Regions from separate parts of the Caulobacter sp. 05L422 genome, predicted to be linked through region 1. Evidence: predicted binding sites of a transcription regulator. Region 1 holds the regulator's gene; each other region holds the start of a gene.
The links. The regulator LexA, encoded in region 1, represses DNA repair genes until DNA is damaged. The targets are predictions, from matches to a motif close to ATGTTCNCNANNTGTTCT.
Positions count from the first base shown of each region.

Region 1 (5,212 bases):
CGCGCGCGGCCCTGGCCGACATCACCGGCGGCGATCCCGCCTTCAACGCCGCCGCCCTGACCGCCCTGCTGGGCGGCCAAAAGAGCGCCTATCGCGACATCGTCATGCTCAACGCCGCCGCCGCCTTCCTGGTGGCCGACAAGGTCGAGACCCTGCGCGAAGGCGTCGAACTGGCCGGCGCCGTGCTCGACGACGGCCGCGCCCAGGCGGCCTTGGCCGGTCTGGTGGCCGCCACCAACAGTGAACCCGTGCCCGCCCAAGTGACCCCAGCATGACTGACATCCTCGCCAAGATCGCCGCCTACAAGCGCGAGGACGTAGCGGATCGTAAGCGTCGCCGGTCGTTCGCCCAGGTGGACGCCGCGGCCAAGTCCGCCAACGGCCCGCGCGGCTTCAAGGCTGCGCTCGAGGCGCACCACGCGCCCGGCAGGCTGGCCCTGATCGCCGAGATCAAGAAGGCCTCGCCGTCCAAGGGCCTGATCCGCGCCGACTTCGATCCGCCGGCCCTGGCCCGCGCCTACGCCGCCGGCGGCGCGGCCTGCCTGTCCGTGCTGACCGACGGCCCCAGCTTCCAGGGCGCCGACGGCTACCTGATCGACGCCCGCGCGGCGGTCGCCCTGCCCTGCATCCGCAAGGACTTCCTGGTCGACCCCTGGCAGGTGGCCGAGAGCCGCGCCCTGGGCGCCGACGCCATCCTGGTCATCCTGGCGATGATCGACGACGCCCTGGCCGCCGACCTGATGGCCGAGGCCGCGCGCCTGGGCATGGACGCCCTGGTCGAGGTGCACGACGAGGCCGAGATGGACCGGGCCGGCAAGCTGGGCTCGACCCTGGTCGGGATCAACAACCGTGACCTGAAGAGCTTCGTGGTCGACCTGGCCGTCACCGAACGCCTCGCCGCCCAGGCTCCCAAGGACGCCCTGCTGGTCACCGAGAGCGGCCTGTTCGTCGCCGCCGACGCGGTGCGCATGGAAGCGGCCGGCGCCAAGGCCATGCTGGTCGGCGAAAGCCTGATGCGCCAGGCCGACGTGGCGTCGGCGACGAAGGCGCTGCTGGGCTAGGACCCGGTCAGTCCGCGACCCGCCAGGGTCCTAGCGGGCGCACCGTCGCGCAGGCCGGACCGCCGTCCTTGTCCCTTCCGGGCAAGCGGGCCTCCAGGACCTTGCCGGCCAGAGCCTGATCCAGCAGGTCGGTCGGCAGCGTGTGGATGTCGATCTTGGCGCGCCGGCTCCAGGGCGACGCCCCCGCGCCGGCCTGGCCTCCGATGGCGATGTAGACGAAGCGCCGCTCCGGTCCTTCGCTGCGGACGAACTCCCCCAGGAACTTCGGTCCAGGCGCGACGCGCACGGGAACGTCGAACGACAGCGGCCCGCCGCCGGCGACGACCTGACCGACGGCCTGGCTCTTCTTGTCCTGCAGGCTGTAAGCGCATCCGGGAACGGGGTCCTGGATCGTCAGCCTGAGCGTGATCGTCTCGCCCGTCGCCATCCGGTTCTCCAACCTGCCGCGCGTTCCGACTCCGTAGCCGGACTCCGTCAGGGTCCGCAATCCGCGACGGGTCCCACCAGGCGGGGTCAACGCCGCCTGATTCCCTCCGGGGCGGCCTTGATCACCCGTTCGCCCCGCTTCGCCCCAGTCCGGACTCTGTATTTCCTCGGGAATTCGCCCGCCCTCCCGGCGAACACCGTTAACTTGACATCAACGAAGAACACCTAGAGAACATTCACAGAGGTTTGCGGTTTGTTCCGCGACGACTGGCGAGGCCGGACATGCTCACGCGCAAGCAGCACGAGCTGCTGATGTTCATCCACGAGCGGATCAAGGAGACCGGCGTCTCCCCCTCCTTCGACGAGATGAAGGAGGCGCTGGACCTGGCGTCCAAGTCGGGCATCCACCGGCTGATCACGGCGCTGGAAGAGCGCGGCTTCATCCGCCGCCTGGCCCACCGGGCCCGGGCGCTGGAAGTGGTCAAGCTGCCCCAGCAGGCCACGGCGGCCGCGCCGCCGAAGGGGCGAGGAACCTTCAAGCCCCAGGTGCTGGAAGGCGGCGGCCAGCCGCCGTCGGCGCCGGGCGCGCCGATCGCCGCCGACACCACCCGCGAGCTGCCGATCCTCGGCCGCATCGCCGCCGGCACCCCGATCGACGCCATCCAGCACGAACGCGAGCGCCTGCCGGTGCCGGAGACCATGCTGGGCAGCGGCGAGCACTATGTGCTCGAGGTCCAGGGCGACTCGATGATCGAGGCCGGCATCCTCGACGGCGACTATGTGATCATCAAGAAGGGCGACACCGCCAACAGCGGCGAGATCGTCGTGGCCCTGGTCGGCGAGGAAGCCACCCTCAAGCGCCTGCGCAAGAAGGGCGGCTCTATCGCCCTGGAAGCCGCCAATCCCAAGTACGAGACCCGCATCTTCGGCCCCGACCAGGTCGAGGTGCAGGGCAAGCTGGTGGGCCTGATCCGGCGCTATCATTAGGTTCTCGGCGGACATCAACGCTGCGGCTGGGGACAGGCACATGTGCCTGTCCCCTTTTCGTATCTCGTCCTCTCCCTTTTGAGGGAGGTGGCCCGAAGGGCCGGAGGGGGTTCGCCGCGCGGGCTGCTAAGACGCCATCCCCGCCGGCCGGTTCTCCACATATTGCGGCACGTTCAGCGGCGGCAGCCACGGCTCGCGCCGCTTCACCCAGACCTCGTACTGCGGCGTGAACTGGCCAGTGTCGTCCAGCCCGCCCAGATGGATCTCGATCTCGCCGTCGCCCTCGCCTTCCGCCGTCCAGAACAGCGGCGAGCCGCAGGTCGGACAGCCGTGGAGCAGGCCGTGCTCGGCGCCGGCCCAGATCGCCGGCGAACCCTCGATCCGCACCCGGTCTGTCCGGAACGCCGCGAAGGCGTTGAACGGCGCGCCGTGGCGCTTGCGGCAAGTCATGCAGTGGCACAGCCCCACCCGCAGCGGTCCGCCCTCCGCCACGTATCGCACCGCCCCGCAGGCGCAGCCGCCTTGGCGTTCCATGATCGCCTCCGTCGTTCGTTCCAGGCCTAACGCCCGACCTCGCCTTCGGGCTCAGAAAGCCAGCCGTCCCTCCAATTCGCCGAACGGGACCATCACATGCTCCCGGTAGGCCGGACGAGCCCGGAGGCGCTCGTACCAGGCCTGCAGGCGCGGCAAGGCGGGTCGTTCGATCTCCAGCTCGAAATAGCGGTAGAGGTGCGCGCCGATGGCGATGTCGGCCAGGGACAGGGTCTCGCCGACGACGAAGGCGCGGTCCGCCAGCTGTGCGTCGACCAGGCTCAGGCAGCGTGCGGTCTGGTCCAGGGCCCTGGCCACGGCGGCTTCGTCGCGCTGGGCCTCCGGCGTGCGATAGCCGCCCCAGAAAACCCCGCCCAGGAAGGCCGGCTGCAGCGCGGTCTGCGCCCAATCCATCCAACCGTCGACCGGTGCGCGGGGGCCCGGATCCTCGGACCAGAACCGGTCCGCGCCATGGGCGGCCGCCAGGTAGCGCAGGATGGCGTGCGACTCCCAGACCACGACCTCGCCGTCCGCGATCACCGGAACCTTGCCGTGCGGGTTCATCGCCCGGAACGCCGGCTCGTCCAGCCCGCCGAAGTCGCCGCCGGCCGGGATATGCTGGTGCGGCAGGCCCAGCTCGCCGACCAGCCACAGCACTTTCTGGACATTGGCCGAACTGCGCCGGCCCCAAACTCTCAACATCTGGCCTTGGGCATGTCTAGCGCTCCGAAACACCGGTCCAGGGCCTGACGCCCCGCAGCGGTTGCGCCCAGACGATCCACCATTCGCCGCCGCGCCGATAGAGCTCGGCCGCACCGCCGGCCGCGAAGTCGTCGGCGTCGAGCACGATCCGGTCGCGGCAGGCCGGCGGGATGAGCGGCGCGGCCCCGCGCAGGACGACGATCTCCGCCTCGGCGCACATCGCCGCCAGGACCTCGAAGTCCGGGGCGGACTTGCTCCACGACAGAGCCAAGGCCACGGGCGCATCGGCGGCTGGGGCGCACGACCGCCGGTCGCAGGCGTAGAGCGGGCTGGGCGCGACGCCCTCCGGCACGATCAGGCCTCGGCGACGCCCCCACAGCTCGGCCCCGAAGCGGCGGGCGTCGGGGCGCAGCAGCACCGCCTCGCGGCCCTGCCGCACCGCCGCCGTGGTCCCGTCCGGGGCGATCCAGACATCGGGCGGCGTCGCGCGCGGCCACAGCGCCACCGCCAGGGCCAGGGGCACGCCCAGCCAGCGCAGGCGGCCTTGCCACAGGCACAGCAGCATCAATCCGACGAAGGCCAGGGCCAGGGTGAACGGCGGGCCGCTGGCCACCACGTGCTGGGCCCCGCCGGCGTTGGCGAAACCCTCGGCGATCCACATCATCGCGCCGATGCCCCAGCCGGCCACGGTGAGGAACGGCTCGCCCAGGCCGAAGCCCTCCAGGGCCGCGCCCAGCGCCAGGAACGGCATGATCACGAACGACGACAGCGGCGCGACCGCCAGGTTGGCCGGCAAGCCCCAGACGGCCACGCGGTTGAAGTGCTGCATGGCGAACGGCCCGGTCGCCATGCCCGCGACGAAACTGGCCCCGACGCTGACCGCCAGCCAGCCGCTGGCCGCCTGGAACGCCCGGATCGGCCAAGGCACGGAGATCTCACGCACCGGACGCGGCCAGGCCTCGGCCAGGGCCACGAGAGCAGCCGTGGCGGCGAACGACATTTGAAATCCGGGCGCGCCCGCGGATTCGGGTTGGACGAGCAGGATGATCAGCGCCGCGATCGCCAGGCCGTGCAGGGTGATGGCCTGGCGGTCGAACAGGATGGCGGCGAAGGCCACGGTGGCGGTGATTGCGGCTCGCATGGCCGGCGGCGGCGCGCCGGAGATCACCAGATAGGTCCCGACGGCGGCGAGGCCCGCCAGGGCCGCGACCTTCTTGCCCGGGACCCGCAGCGCCGCCCACGGCCAGGCGGCGATCAGCAGGCGCACCAGGCCGAACGCGAAGCCGCCGACGATGGCCATGTGCAGGCCCGAGATCGACAGGATGTGCGCCAGGCCCGAGGCGCGCATGGCCTCGGTCTGATCCTTGGTGATCCACGCCTCGTGGCCGGTGACCATGGCCGCGGCGATGCCGCCGCGCTCGGGGCCCATGTCGTCGACGATGCGGCTGGCCAGCCGCCAGCGGAAGGCGTTGACCGCCATGGCCACGCGCAGCCGCCAGGGCGGCG
Region 1 covers NZ_JBFTOB010000038.1:5,219-10,430, reverse strand. Annotated here, with positions in the region: gene trpD (anthranilate phosphoribosyltransferase) at 1-275, shown strand, start outside; gene trpC (indole-3-glycerol phosphate synthase TrpC) at 272-1,060, shown strand; gene AC1DMQ_RS25175 (DUF5990 family protein) at 1,068-1,487, opposite strand; gene lexA (transcriptional repressor LexA) at 1,769-2,473, shown strand; gene AC1DMQ_RS25165 (GFA family protein) at 2,600-3,007, opposite strand; gene AC1DMQ_RS25160 (glutathione S-transferase family protein) at 3,059-3,706, opposite strand; gene AC1DMQ_RS25155 (ComEC/Rec2 family competence protein) at 3,723-5,212, opposite strand, start outside.

Region 2 (5,212 bases), on a different contig from region 1:
GCGGGGTGTTGGCGGCCAGCGCGCGCCAGCGGTCCAGGTCGCGCAGGAAGTTGCTCAGCGCCGTGCGGGTGCGGGCCGGCAGGTCGTCGCTTCCGATGATCACCCGGGCCGCGTCGACCGTGGAGATCCCCTCCAGCCGGGCGATCTGCAGCAGCTTCGCCACCGAGGTGTCGCCGATGCCGCGCTTGGGCGTGTTGACGATCCGCTCGAAGGCCAGGTCGTCGTCGGGCGACTGGATCAGGCGCAGATAGGCGTGGGCGTCGCGGATCTCGGCGCGCTCGAAGAACCGCGGGCCGCCGACCACCTTGTAGGGGATTTGCAGCATCACGAACCGCTCTTCGAAGGCCCGCATCTGGAACGAGGCGCGGACCAGTATGGCCATGTGGCTGTACTTGCGGCCGGCCCGCTTGGCCTTCTCGATCTCGTCGGCGACCATCCGGCTCTCGGCCTCGCCGTCCCAGACGCCCGAAACCTTGACCTTCTCGCCGCCCGAGGCCTCGGTCCACAGGGTCTTGCCCAGCCGGCTCTTGTTGGCGTCGATCAGGCCCGAGGCGGCGGCCAGGATGTGCTCGGTCGAGCGGTAGTTGCGCTCCAGCTTGATGACCTTGGCGCCCGGGAAGTCGCGTTCGAAGCGCAGGATGTTGTCGACCTCGGCCCCGCGCCAGCCGTAGATCGACTGGTCGTCGTCGCCCACGCAGCAGACGTTCTGGCGACCCTGGGCCAGCAGCCGCAGCCACAGGTACTGGGCGACGTTGGTGTCCTGGTACTCGTCGACCATCACGTACTGGAAACGCCGCTGGAAGTCGGCCAGCACGTCCGGATTGGCCGTGAAGATGGTGATGTTGTGCAGCAGCAGGTCGCCGAAGTCGCAGGCGTTCAGGATGCGCAGCCGCTCCTGGTACTGGCGATAGAGGGTGATCCCCCGGCCGTTGGCGAACTCGCCGGCCTCGCTCTGCGGCACGCGGTCGGGCGTCCAGCCGCGGTTCTTCCAGGTGTCGATCAGGCCGGCCAGGGCGCGCGGCGTCCAGCGCTTGGCGTCGATGTCGGCGGCCTCGATCAGCTGCTTCAGCAGCCGTTCCTGGTCGTCGGTGTCGATGATCGTGTAGCTGGACTTCAGTCCCACCAGCTCGGCGTGGCGGCGCAGGATCTGGGCGGCCACCGAGTGGAAGGTGCCCAGCCAGCGCAGGCCCTCGGCCTCGTCGCCGATGATGTGGGTGATGCGTTCCCGCATCTCCCGCGCGGCCTTGTTGGTGAAGGTGACGACCAACATCTCCCACGGTCGGGCGCGGCCCGTCGCCAGGATGTGGGCCAGGCGGGTGGTCAGGACCCGCGTCTTGCCCGTGCCCGCGCCGGCCAGCACCAGCACGGGGCCCTCGGTCGCCTCGACGGCCGCCCGCTGTTCGGGGTTCAGTCCCTCCAGATAGTTCGGCCGCTCAAGCGAGCTTGGGCCGTCCGGTCCGCGAGCACGGGCCAGGTCGGAGATGCGGGGCGCGGGGAGATCGCCGGGAAAGTCGCCGGGGAAGTCGGACGAGTCGAAGCCTTGAGACATGGAACATATGTAGCACAAACATCGCCCGACTTAAGCCCTCGCGCCCATCCGCCGCGCTCTTGATCGGAACCTCGACCGCCACCTCCCGTTTGTTCGGCGGGGATGGAAATCACAGGAGACTGACGTGGCTGAAGAAACCAACTCGAGCGGCGGTGGCGGGACCGGCATGGCGTTCATCATCGGCGCCCTGGTCGTGGTCGTGGCGGTGATCGCCTATTTCGTCTTCACCGGCGGCATGACCCAGAAGAAGACGGTCGATGTCAACGTGTCCGCGCCGCAGCTCGACGCGCCCAAGGTTCCGGACGCGCCCAAGCCCGCGGGTTAGGGGAGGGCGTCATGGCCCGTCACGACGACATCCGGCCCCAGCATCTGGGCGTGGCCGGTCTGGCGTTGCTGGGGGTGCTGCTGCTGATCGCCGCCCTGGTGATCGGCGGCTGGCGCTCCGGCCTGCTGACCGTGCGCTCGGCCGACCTGTCGATGCAGATGCCGAAGCCTCCGCCCCTGCCCAGGCGAACGCCGACGCCGGAGCCCATTCCGCTGCCCAAGCCTGGTCCGGGCGTCCAGCAGGGCTAGGCTTGGCCGGCCTTGGGGCATGATCGCCAAGTTTTGCCGTCGTTCCCGCGACCTCCCGCCTTTCCCACGACGCCCCGCATCCTGGAGGGGGCGGGAGCGTCGTCGACCGCTGAAGAAAGTCAGCGGACCCTGTCGGTTCCAGACAGGTTCCATCGTCCTGAGGAGGTTGATGTTCGCTATCCGGCTTGGCGGCCGGGCGAAGATGGAAAGGGAGACCTTGGCATGGGCGTGCGCGAGCAGATCGACGGCTACATCGATGCTCAGTCTCCAGCGAAGAGCGAGGAATTGCGGGATCTGCACCGGCGCATCCTTGCGATCTCGCCCGACGCCGAGCTCTGGTTCCTGGATGGCCGCGACGGCGACGGCAAGGTCGTTTCCAACCCGAATATTGGATATGGATCGGAGGCGCTCAGCTATGCCGCCGGCAATTCGAGAGCGTTCTACAAGATCGGTCTGAGCGCCAATACGTCCGGACTGTCGGTCTACGTGATGGGTCTCAAGGACAAGAAACACCTGTCCGAGACCTATGGATCGCGACTCGGGAAGGCCAAGGTCACCGGATATTGCATCAGCTTCAGGTCCGTGAAGGACGTGGACCTCGGCGTGCTCGAAGAGGTCGTCGCGGAGGCCTTTGGGGCCGCGTTGACGGTCGATCCGCTCTAGACCGTTCCCGCCTCGCCCGCCTGGGCGTGTTGCAGGGCGAACACGCGGCAGGCCGAGGCCAGAGGGCGTTCGCCCCGTCCGGCGTCGATGCGCTGGATCAGGCTGGCGACGCTGATCTTGTCGGTGCTCGCGGCCAGTTGCAGCACGGCCCAGAACTCAGGCTCCAGAGCCAGAGAGGTCGCGTGGCCGGCCAGATTGATCGAACGCTTCTTCAGACTGCCCATCTCGCCCGTCCCCATTTTGCCGCCTGGCCGATCAACGTCCGGCCAAGGTCCCAGATCGGGGGTCGCTGAACCCACTTGAATAAAAATGACGCCATGTCATCTTTATCGGGTTCAGCAGGAGCATGCCTTATGATTGCAGCCACGCAAGTGCTCGGTGAGCCAAAGGCGCATCAACCGATGCAACGGGGGCGTCAGTCCTTCAACCTGCAGCCTTTGCGGGCGCTTCGGGCCGTCCGGCGCCTGATCGCTGACAAGGAGGACACCGCCCAGGTGTTCGAGATCATGCGCGCCCTGGCGGGCAACGCGATCCCCAAGGGCTATCGCCGCCTGCTGAGCACGCCGGAGGGCGGCCGCATCGCCTACGAGCGCGACGAGTTCGCCGAGCGGCTGTCGGACCCGGCTTGGCTGGAGCGGTTCGGTCCCGGCACGGTCGGCGCGGCCTATCGCGACTTCATCGCCCCGCGTGGCCTGTCCGCCGAGGGGCTGGCCGAGGAAAGCCGCAAGATCCCCGAGTCCGACGTCGACGCCGCCCACCCGCTGGCCTGGTACGCGCGTCGCATGCGCGACGTGCACGACGTCTGGCACGTGCTGACCGGCTACGGCACCGACGCCCTGGGCGAGGTCTGCGTGGTGGCCTTCTCCTACGCCCAGACCCGCAGCCTGGGCTTCGCGGTCATCGCCCTGGCCGGCGCGCGCCAGTTCCAGAAGGCCCGGCTGGGTCAGCCCTACGGCAGGGCGGTGCGCGAGGCCTGGCGCAACGGCCGCTCGGCCGCCTGGCTGCCGGCGGTCGACTATCCGGCCCTGTTCGCCATGTCGTTGGAAGAGGCTCGCCGGACCTACAGGGTCGCGCCCAACACCGCCTATCTCGCCATCCCGGCCGAATATCGCGACCGCTACAAAGAGGCGGCGTGAGCCCGGGGGCCCAGGGGGCGGCCAACCTTGCGGTCGCCCAGCGCTACGCCCAGGCCTGGCTGGCCGGCGACCTAGCGGCGTTGCGTGCCTGCTACCACCCCGACTTCACCCTGCATTACTTCGGCGACCATCCGCTGAGCGGCGATCATGTCGGCCTGGCCGCCGCCCTGGCGACCCTGGCCGAGGTCAGCCGCCGAACCCGCCGCAAGCTGGTCCGCATCGTCGACGTGACGGCCGGACCGGAGCGGGCGGTGGTGATCGCCCGCGAGGCCTTCGAGCGCGACGGCGTCGTCACCGAGCTGGACCGCGTGCTGGTCTACCGCATCCAGGACGACCTGCTGGCCGAGTGCTGGGTCTATGACGGAGACCAGGCGCTGGTGGACGGGTTCCTGCGCGGCTAGGCGCGCGGAACGGGCCGGCGGCTCTTGACCCGCTTCGGCGTTCGGTAGTTCAACTGCACAACGCGCGAAGCGTCGGATTGCAGAGAGTCTTCATGATCACCCGTCGCTTCAAGCTGATCGGTCTGGCCCTGTTCGGGGCGGCCCTGACCCTGGCCGCCGCGCCCGCCCTGGCCGCCGACGCCCAGGTGGCGGTCGCCGCCAACTTCACCGAGCCGGCCAAGGAGATCGCGGCCGCCTTCAAGGCCAAGACCGGCCACACCGCCACCCTCAGCTTCGGCGCCTCGGGGCAGTTCTACACCCAGATGGCGCACGGGGCGCCGTACGAGGTGTTCCTGTCAGCCGACGCCGAGCGTCCCAAGAAGGCCGAGGACGAGGGCCTGGCCGTCAAGGGCACGCGCTACACCTACGCCTTCGGCCGGCTGGTGCTGTATTCCAAGACCCCGGGCCTGGTCGACGCCAAGGGGGCGGTGCTGAAGTCGGACAGGTTCGCCAAGCTGGCCATCGCCGACCCCGCCGCCGCCCCCTATGGCGCGGCCGCGATCCAGACGATGCGGAAGCTGGGGGTCTACGACGCCCTGGCGCCCAGGATCGTCAAGGGCTCGTCGATCACCCAGGCCTACCAGTATGTCGCCACGGGCAACGCCGAGCTGGGTTTCGTCGCCCTGTCCCAGGTCATCGACGAGCCGGGCGGGTCGCGCTGGGTGGTTCCGGCCGCCGACCATGCGCCGATCGAGCAGCAGGCGGTGCTGCTGAAGACCGGCGAGAAGAACCCCGCCGCCCGGGCGTTCGTGACCTTCCTGAAGTCGCCCGCCGCCATCGCCATCATCAAGCGCTACGGCTACGAGGTCCGTCGCTAGGTGGGCTAGGACCGGCGGTAGCGCGCGACCAGC
Region 2 covers NZ_JBFTOB010000010.1:43,084-48,295, reverse strand. Annotated here, with positions in the region: gene AC1DMQ_RS11200 (ATP-dependent helicase) at 1-1,549, opposite strand, end outside; gene AC1DMQ_RS11195 (hypothetical protein) at 1,674-1,874, shown strand; gene AC1DMQ_RS11190 (hypothetical protein) at 1,886-2,122, shown strand; gene AC1DMQ_RS11185 (DUF1801 domain-containing protein) at 2,345-2,785, shown strand; gene AC1DMQ_RS11180 (ribbon-helix-helix domain-containing protein) at 2,782-3,009, opposite strand; gene AC1DMQ_RS11175 (Coq4 family protein) at 3,187-3,921, shown strand; gene AC1DMQ_RS11170 (nuclear transport factor 2 family protein) at 3,918-4,322, shown strand; gene modA (molybdate ABC transporter substrate-binding protein) at 4,415-5,179, shown strand; gene AC1DMQ_RS11160 (LysR substrate-binding domain-containing protein) at 5,185-5,212, opposite strand, start outside.
Region 2: AC1DMQ_RS11200 (ATP-dependent helicase) is a predicted target of LexA. The motif match lies at 1,550-1,567, and genes of this name have one in related genera.

Region 3 (5,212 bases), on a different contig from region 1:
CCCCAGCCGTATCCCCCCACCGATCGCTACGCGATCGCCTCCCCCACAGGGGGAGGGACTGCTCAGCCGAACAGGCCATGCAACCACCACTTCGGGACCTTCTCCCCGTCGCCATACAGCCCCGCCCGGAAGATCCAGAACCGCTCGCCCGTCTCGTCCTCCACCCGGTAATAGTCCCGCACCTTGCCGGGCCCGACATCGTCGAAGGCCTTGCGCCACCATTCCTGGCCGATCCGTTCGGGGCCCTCGGCCAGGCGCACGCGGCGCGACTTGCCGCGCCAGCGGAACTGGACCGGCGGGTCGTCGGGCAGCTTGGCCATGACCTCGATCGCCTCCGGCCGGCGCAGCAGGCGGGACGGCCGGGGACGGTCGGGGTCCCAGCCCGTTTCCGGCGTCGGATCCAGCGGGGCGGCGCGCGTCACCGAGCGTTCCGGCACGTGGCTTTCATAGGGATCGGCCCGCCAGACCCGGTCCTCGCCCAGGCGGTTGATCAACCGGTCGACCAGCGGCGCCAGGCCCTCCTCCAGACTGACCCCGCCGTCGGCGTCCAAGCTGCGTTGCGCCGTCGACAGCGGCTCGACGTCGGCGGCCCACAGGGTGACGACTTCGATCCCGAAGCCCGGATCGACCGTGTCCAGTTTCGGCTTCAGCAGCTTGGCGATCCGGGCCGGATCGCGGCCCGGACGCGACAGCCCCACGCGCACCGGCTGGTCCTTGCCGTCCAGGCGGTGGAACACCAGCTCGAACCGCCGCGCCCCCTGCCCCTCGGCTTCCAGGCGCGCGCACAGCAGGGCGCAGATGTCGGCGGTCACCCGCTCCAGGTCTTCCAGGGCGCTGATCGGCTCGAAGAAAGCCAGACGGTCGAACCACGGGGTGGCCGGGCGACGGAAGACCAGGGCCTCGCGGGCCGCACCCAGGGCCTGGTCGATGCGCAGCACCGTGCTCAGCCCGAACCGCTTGGCCAGCTGGGCGCGCGGCAGGCTCAGAAGTTGGCCGACCTGGAACAGGCCCAGACGCGGCAACTGGGCCTGGGCCGCTTCGTCCAGGCGCAGGGCGGCGACCGGCAAGGACGCCAGCAACGAGCTTTGGCCGCCGGGCGGGGCGATCGTGCGGTCGGGAGCGTAGCGGGCCAGGGCCCAGGCCGCGCCGGGGGTGTCGGCGATCGCGCCCCGGGCCGGCGCGCCCCAGCGTTCCAGCCGGGCCAGCAGGTCGTCCAGCATGGCGGCCTCGCCGCCCCACAGGTGCGAGACGCCCTCGACGTCCAGCAGCAGGCCGTCCAGCCCGTCGAGGGCCACGGCCGGCGAGAACCGCACGCACCAGTCGCACAGGATCTCCAGCGCCGCGCGGTCGCCCTCGGGGTCGTGGTCGGCGGTGACCAGGTCGGGAACCAGAGCCGCGGCGTCGGCGGCCTTCTGGCCGACATGCAGGCCGAGGGCCGCGGCCGCGTCGTCGACGGCGGCCAGGCGGCGGGTTCCACCCTCGGTGGCGACCAGGGTGACGGGGGGGACCAGGGGCATCGGCCCTCCCCCTGTGGGGGAGGTGTCGGCGAAGCCGACGGTGGGGGGAGTCTTGGGCCGCCGGCCCGTGGCAGGATCGACCTTCCGATCACTCCCCCCACCGGTCGCTTCGCGACCGCCTCCCCCACAGGGGGAGGGCCTAGGCGGCGCGGATACGCTCTGGAGGGGGTTCGTTCGCCGCCACGTCGTGATCGGCCAGTTGCGACACCAGACGGAAAGGATGCGGGCCATCGGCGGCCTCCGCTTGTTCGAGGATCCAGGCGCCGGGACGGCCGCCCCGGCAGCGTTCGAGTTCGACCCGCCAGCGCGGCGGGCCCAGCCCCGGCTCGCCCGGCGGCGGCTGGCTGGGGGCGGCGGCGACGCGCCAGCGGGTCTGGGCCGCCGCGCCCGACACCTCGCGAACCTTGCCGGCCGGACCGCCATACGGCCGTCGTCGCAGCAGCACCCCGGTCGAGCCGCGCCGCTCGCAGGCCAGTTGCAGGCGGCGGCCGGCCTTGAGGTCGGGAGTCTCGGCCTCGCCGATCGCCGCGGCGACGCCGACCGTGGCCAGGGCGTCCTCCAGTACGGCCAGCACCTCGGCCTCGTCGCGGGCGCGGACCTGGATCAGGCGCTCGACCGGAAAGCTCAGGTTCACCAGGCCCGGCGCGTGCAGGTCGTCGCGCCGCATCACCCAGACCACAGCGCCCTTGGCGGCCAGCGGGCGCAGCATCAGGGCGGTGAAGGCGGCGGGGGCGGCGCCGGTCTCCTCCTCCAGCCCCGAACCGCCCACCTCGTGCCAGCCGCCGCGTTGCAGGCCGCCGGCCGGGAAGCAGCCGTCGATGCGTGGATCGCCGAACGGCAGGACGGGAGGCGGAGTCCGAGTCCCCGCTTCCAGGGCGGCGATCTGGGCTCTCAAAGCCGAAAGGGCGGGTTTCGCCCCGGGCATGCTCCACTCTCCAATGTTCCACTTTTGTTCTGATCCTCCGGGGTTGGAGAGTCAAGCGGAGCCCGTCATGGTGGCGCGGCCTGGCGCGGCGGCGGAATGACGCGGCCCGGGTCGGGAGGCTTGAGATGACCGAAGTCGAACTCCACACCGACGGCCCGGTCTGGACCGTCACGATCAACCGCCCCGAAAAGCGCAACGCGGTGAACCCGGAGACCGCCCTGCAGCTGCGCGCCGCGTTCGACGCCTTCGAGGCCGATCCGGCCGCCGCCGTCGCCGTGCTGACCGGGGCGGGCGGTACGTTCTGCGCCGGGTTCGACCTGGCCGTCGCCGCCTCGGGCGAGGGCGAGCGCTACGACCCGGTCGGCGAGGGTCCGATGGGGCCGACGCGGCGGCTGTTGTCCAAGCCGGTGATCGCCGCCGTCGAGGGCCACGCGGTGGCCGGCGGGCTGGAGCTGGCCCTGTGGTGCGATCTGCGGGTGGCGTCGCAAAGCGCGATCTTCGGGGTGTTCTGCCGCCGCTGGGGCGTGCCGCTGATCGACGGCGGCACGGTGCGCCTGCCGAGGATCGTCGGCCAGGGCCGGGCGCTGGACATGATCCTGACCGGCCGGGCGGTCGAGGCGGCCGAGGCGCTGAGCTGGGGCCTGGCCGACCGCGTGGTCCCGGCGGGCGAGGCGCTGACCGCCGCGCAAGGCCTGGCCGCCCAGATCGCCGCCTTCCCGCAGGTCTGCCTGCGCGCCGACCGCGCCTCGGCCTTCGCCCAGTGGGACGTCTCGCTGGAGGCGGCGCTGAAGGTCGAGGGGATCGGCGGGCTGGAGCCGCTGCGCCGCGAGGCCCGGGCCGGCGCCGCGCGGTTCAAGGACGGCGAAGGGCGCGGGGGAAAGTTCGAAGAGCCCAAATAAGCCCTTCAGCTCCAAATCATGTCATCCTGGAAAAGCGCGCAGCGCGCCGATCCGGGACCGACGCGTGAACTCAGAGCTTCCGGCGGTCCCGGGCCTTCGCTGCGCTACGCCCGGGATGACAACCCGATAGAGAGCTAGAACCGAGCCTTCGCCCGCCACCACTGGCTGACCAGCATCGGTCCGAACGCCGCGCTGATGCCGCAGGCGTCGGCGAACAGGTCGAACCACGAGGCGTCGCGGCCGACGAAGCCCTGAAGGATCTCGATCCCCCCGCCGAACGCCAGGATCACCAGGCCGATGCGGTGTAGCCGGCTGTTGGGCAGGGCCAGGCTGGCCAGGACGCTGAGCACGTAGAAGACGATGAAGTGCTTGGCCTTGTCCCACGGGATCAGGCCGATGCTGTCGTTGTCCGGCAGCAGGGCCCGGGCCAGGGCGTAGGCCGACGCGGCCAGGAAGACGATGAAGACCAGGCGGTTGATCTTGCGGGCGCGGATGGACATCGAAGCTCCAGGCTGGGTCCTCCGCACCTAGCCGGTCCGGTGAGGCTTGAAAATGGCGAGACGGCGTCTCGGCCGTATCCTGTCGTTGTCTGCACGCGGCCTGCACCAACTTCCCTCTCCCCTTGTGGGAGAGGGTGGCCCGTGAAGCGGGTCGGGTGAGGGGGCGCACGAAACGAAACCGCCGCGCCCAGCGGTCAGGCTGGACACGGCGATCAGGTCTGAGAGACCCCTCATCCGTCGGCTGCGCCGACACCTTCTCCCGCAAGGGGAGAAGGTTTCAGGATCAGAACGTCAGGGCGCGGGCTTCCTTGACGTGCGGAAGGGCCTGAATCTTGGCCAGCAGGGCCTCGTCCGGGGCCTGGTCGACGCCGACCAGGGCGATCGCGTCCTCATCCGCCGACAGCCGGCCCAGGTTGAAGGTGGCGATGTTGACGCCCGCCTCGCCCAGCAGCATGCCCAGCGCGCCGATGAAGCCCGGCTTGTCCAGGTTGTTGATGTAGAGCATGGCCGGCGAGAAGCCGGCGTCCAGCTCCATGCCCTTGACCTCGACGATGCGCGGGGCGCCGGCGATCACCGTGCCGGCGAAGGCGCGCTTGCCCTTCTCGGTGGTGATGGTCACGCGCATCAGGCTGTCATAGGTGGGGCTGACTTCCTGGCGGCTCTCGGAGACGGTGATGCCGCGCTCCTTGGCCACGGCCGGCGCGGAGACCATGTTGATCTCGGCCAGCATCGGCTTGAGGATCCCGGCCAGGGCCGCCGAGGTCATCGGCTTGACGTTCAGCTTGGAGACCTCGCCCTCGAAGGCGATGTCGATGGCGGAGATGCCGAAGTCGACCATCTGGCCGGCCAGGGCGCCGATCTTCTCGGCCAGGGCCACGAACGGCTTCAGCTTGGGGGCTTCTTCGGCGGTGATCGACGGGCTGTTCAGGGCGTTGGTGACCGCGCCGGTCAGCAGGTAGTCGCTCATCTGCTCGGCGACCTGCAGGGCGACGTTCTCTTGCGCCTCGTTGGTGCTGGCGCCCAGGTGCGGGGTGGCCACGACCTTGTCCGAGCCGAACAGCGGGTTTTCCTTGGCCGGCTCGGTGACGAACACGTCGAAGGCCGCGCCGCCCACGTGGCCGTCGTCCAGCAGCTTGCGCAGGGCGGCTTCGTCGACCAGGCCGCCGCGGGCGCAGTTGACGATCATCACGCCCTTCTTGGTCTTGGCCAGGTTCTCGGCCGACAGGATGTTGCGGGTCTTGTCGGTCAGCGGGGTGTGCAGGGTGATGACGTCGGCGCGGGCCAGCAGGTCTTCCAGCTCGACCTTCTCCACGCCCATCTCCACGGCGCGCTCGGGCGACAGGAAGGGGTCGTAGGCCACGACCTTCATCT
Region 3 covers NZ_JBFTOB010000013.1:101,928-107,139, reverse strand. Annotated here, with positions in the region: gene AC1DMQ_RS14035 (Y-family DNA polymerase) at 63-1,517, opposite strand; gene AC1DMQ_RS14030 (ImuA family protein) at 1,657-2,442, opposite strand; gene AC1DMQ_RS14025 (crotonase/enoyl-CoA hydratase family protein) at 2,568-3,341, shown strand; gene AC1DMQ_RS14020 (VanZ family protein) at 3,476-3,841, opposite strand; gene serA (phosphoglycerate dehydrogenase) at 4,125-5,212, opposite strand, start outside.
Region 3: AC1DMQ_RS14030 (ImuA family protein) is a predicted target of LexA. The motif match lies at 2,456-2,473, and genes of this name have one in related genera.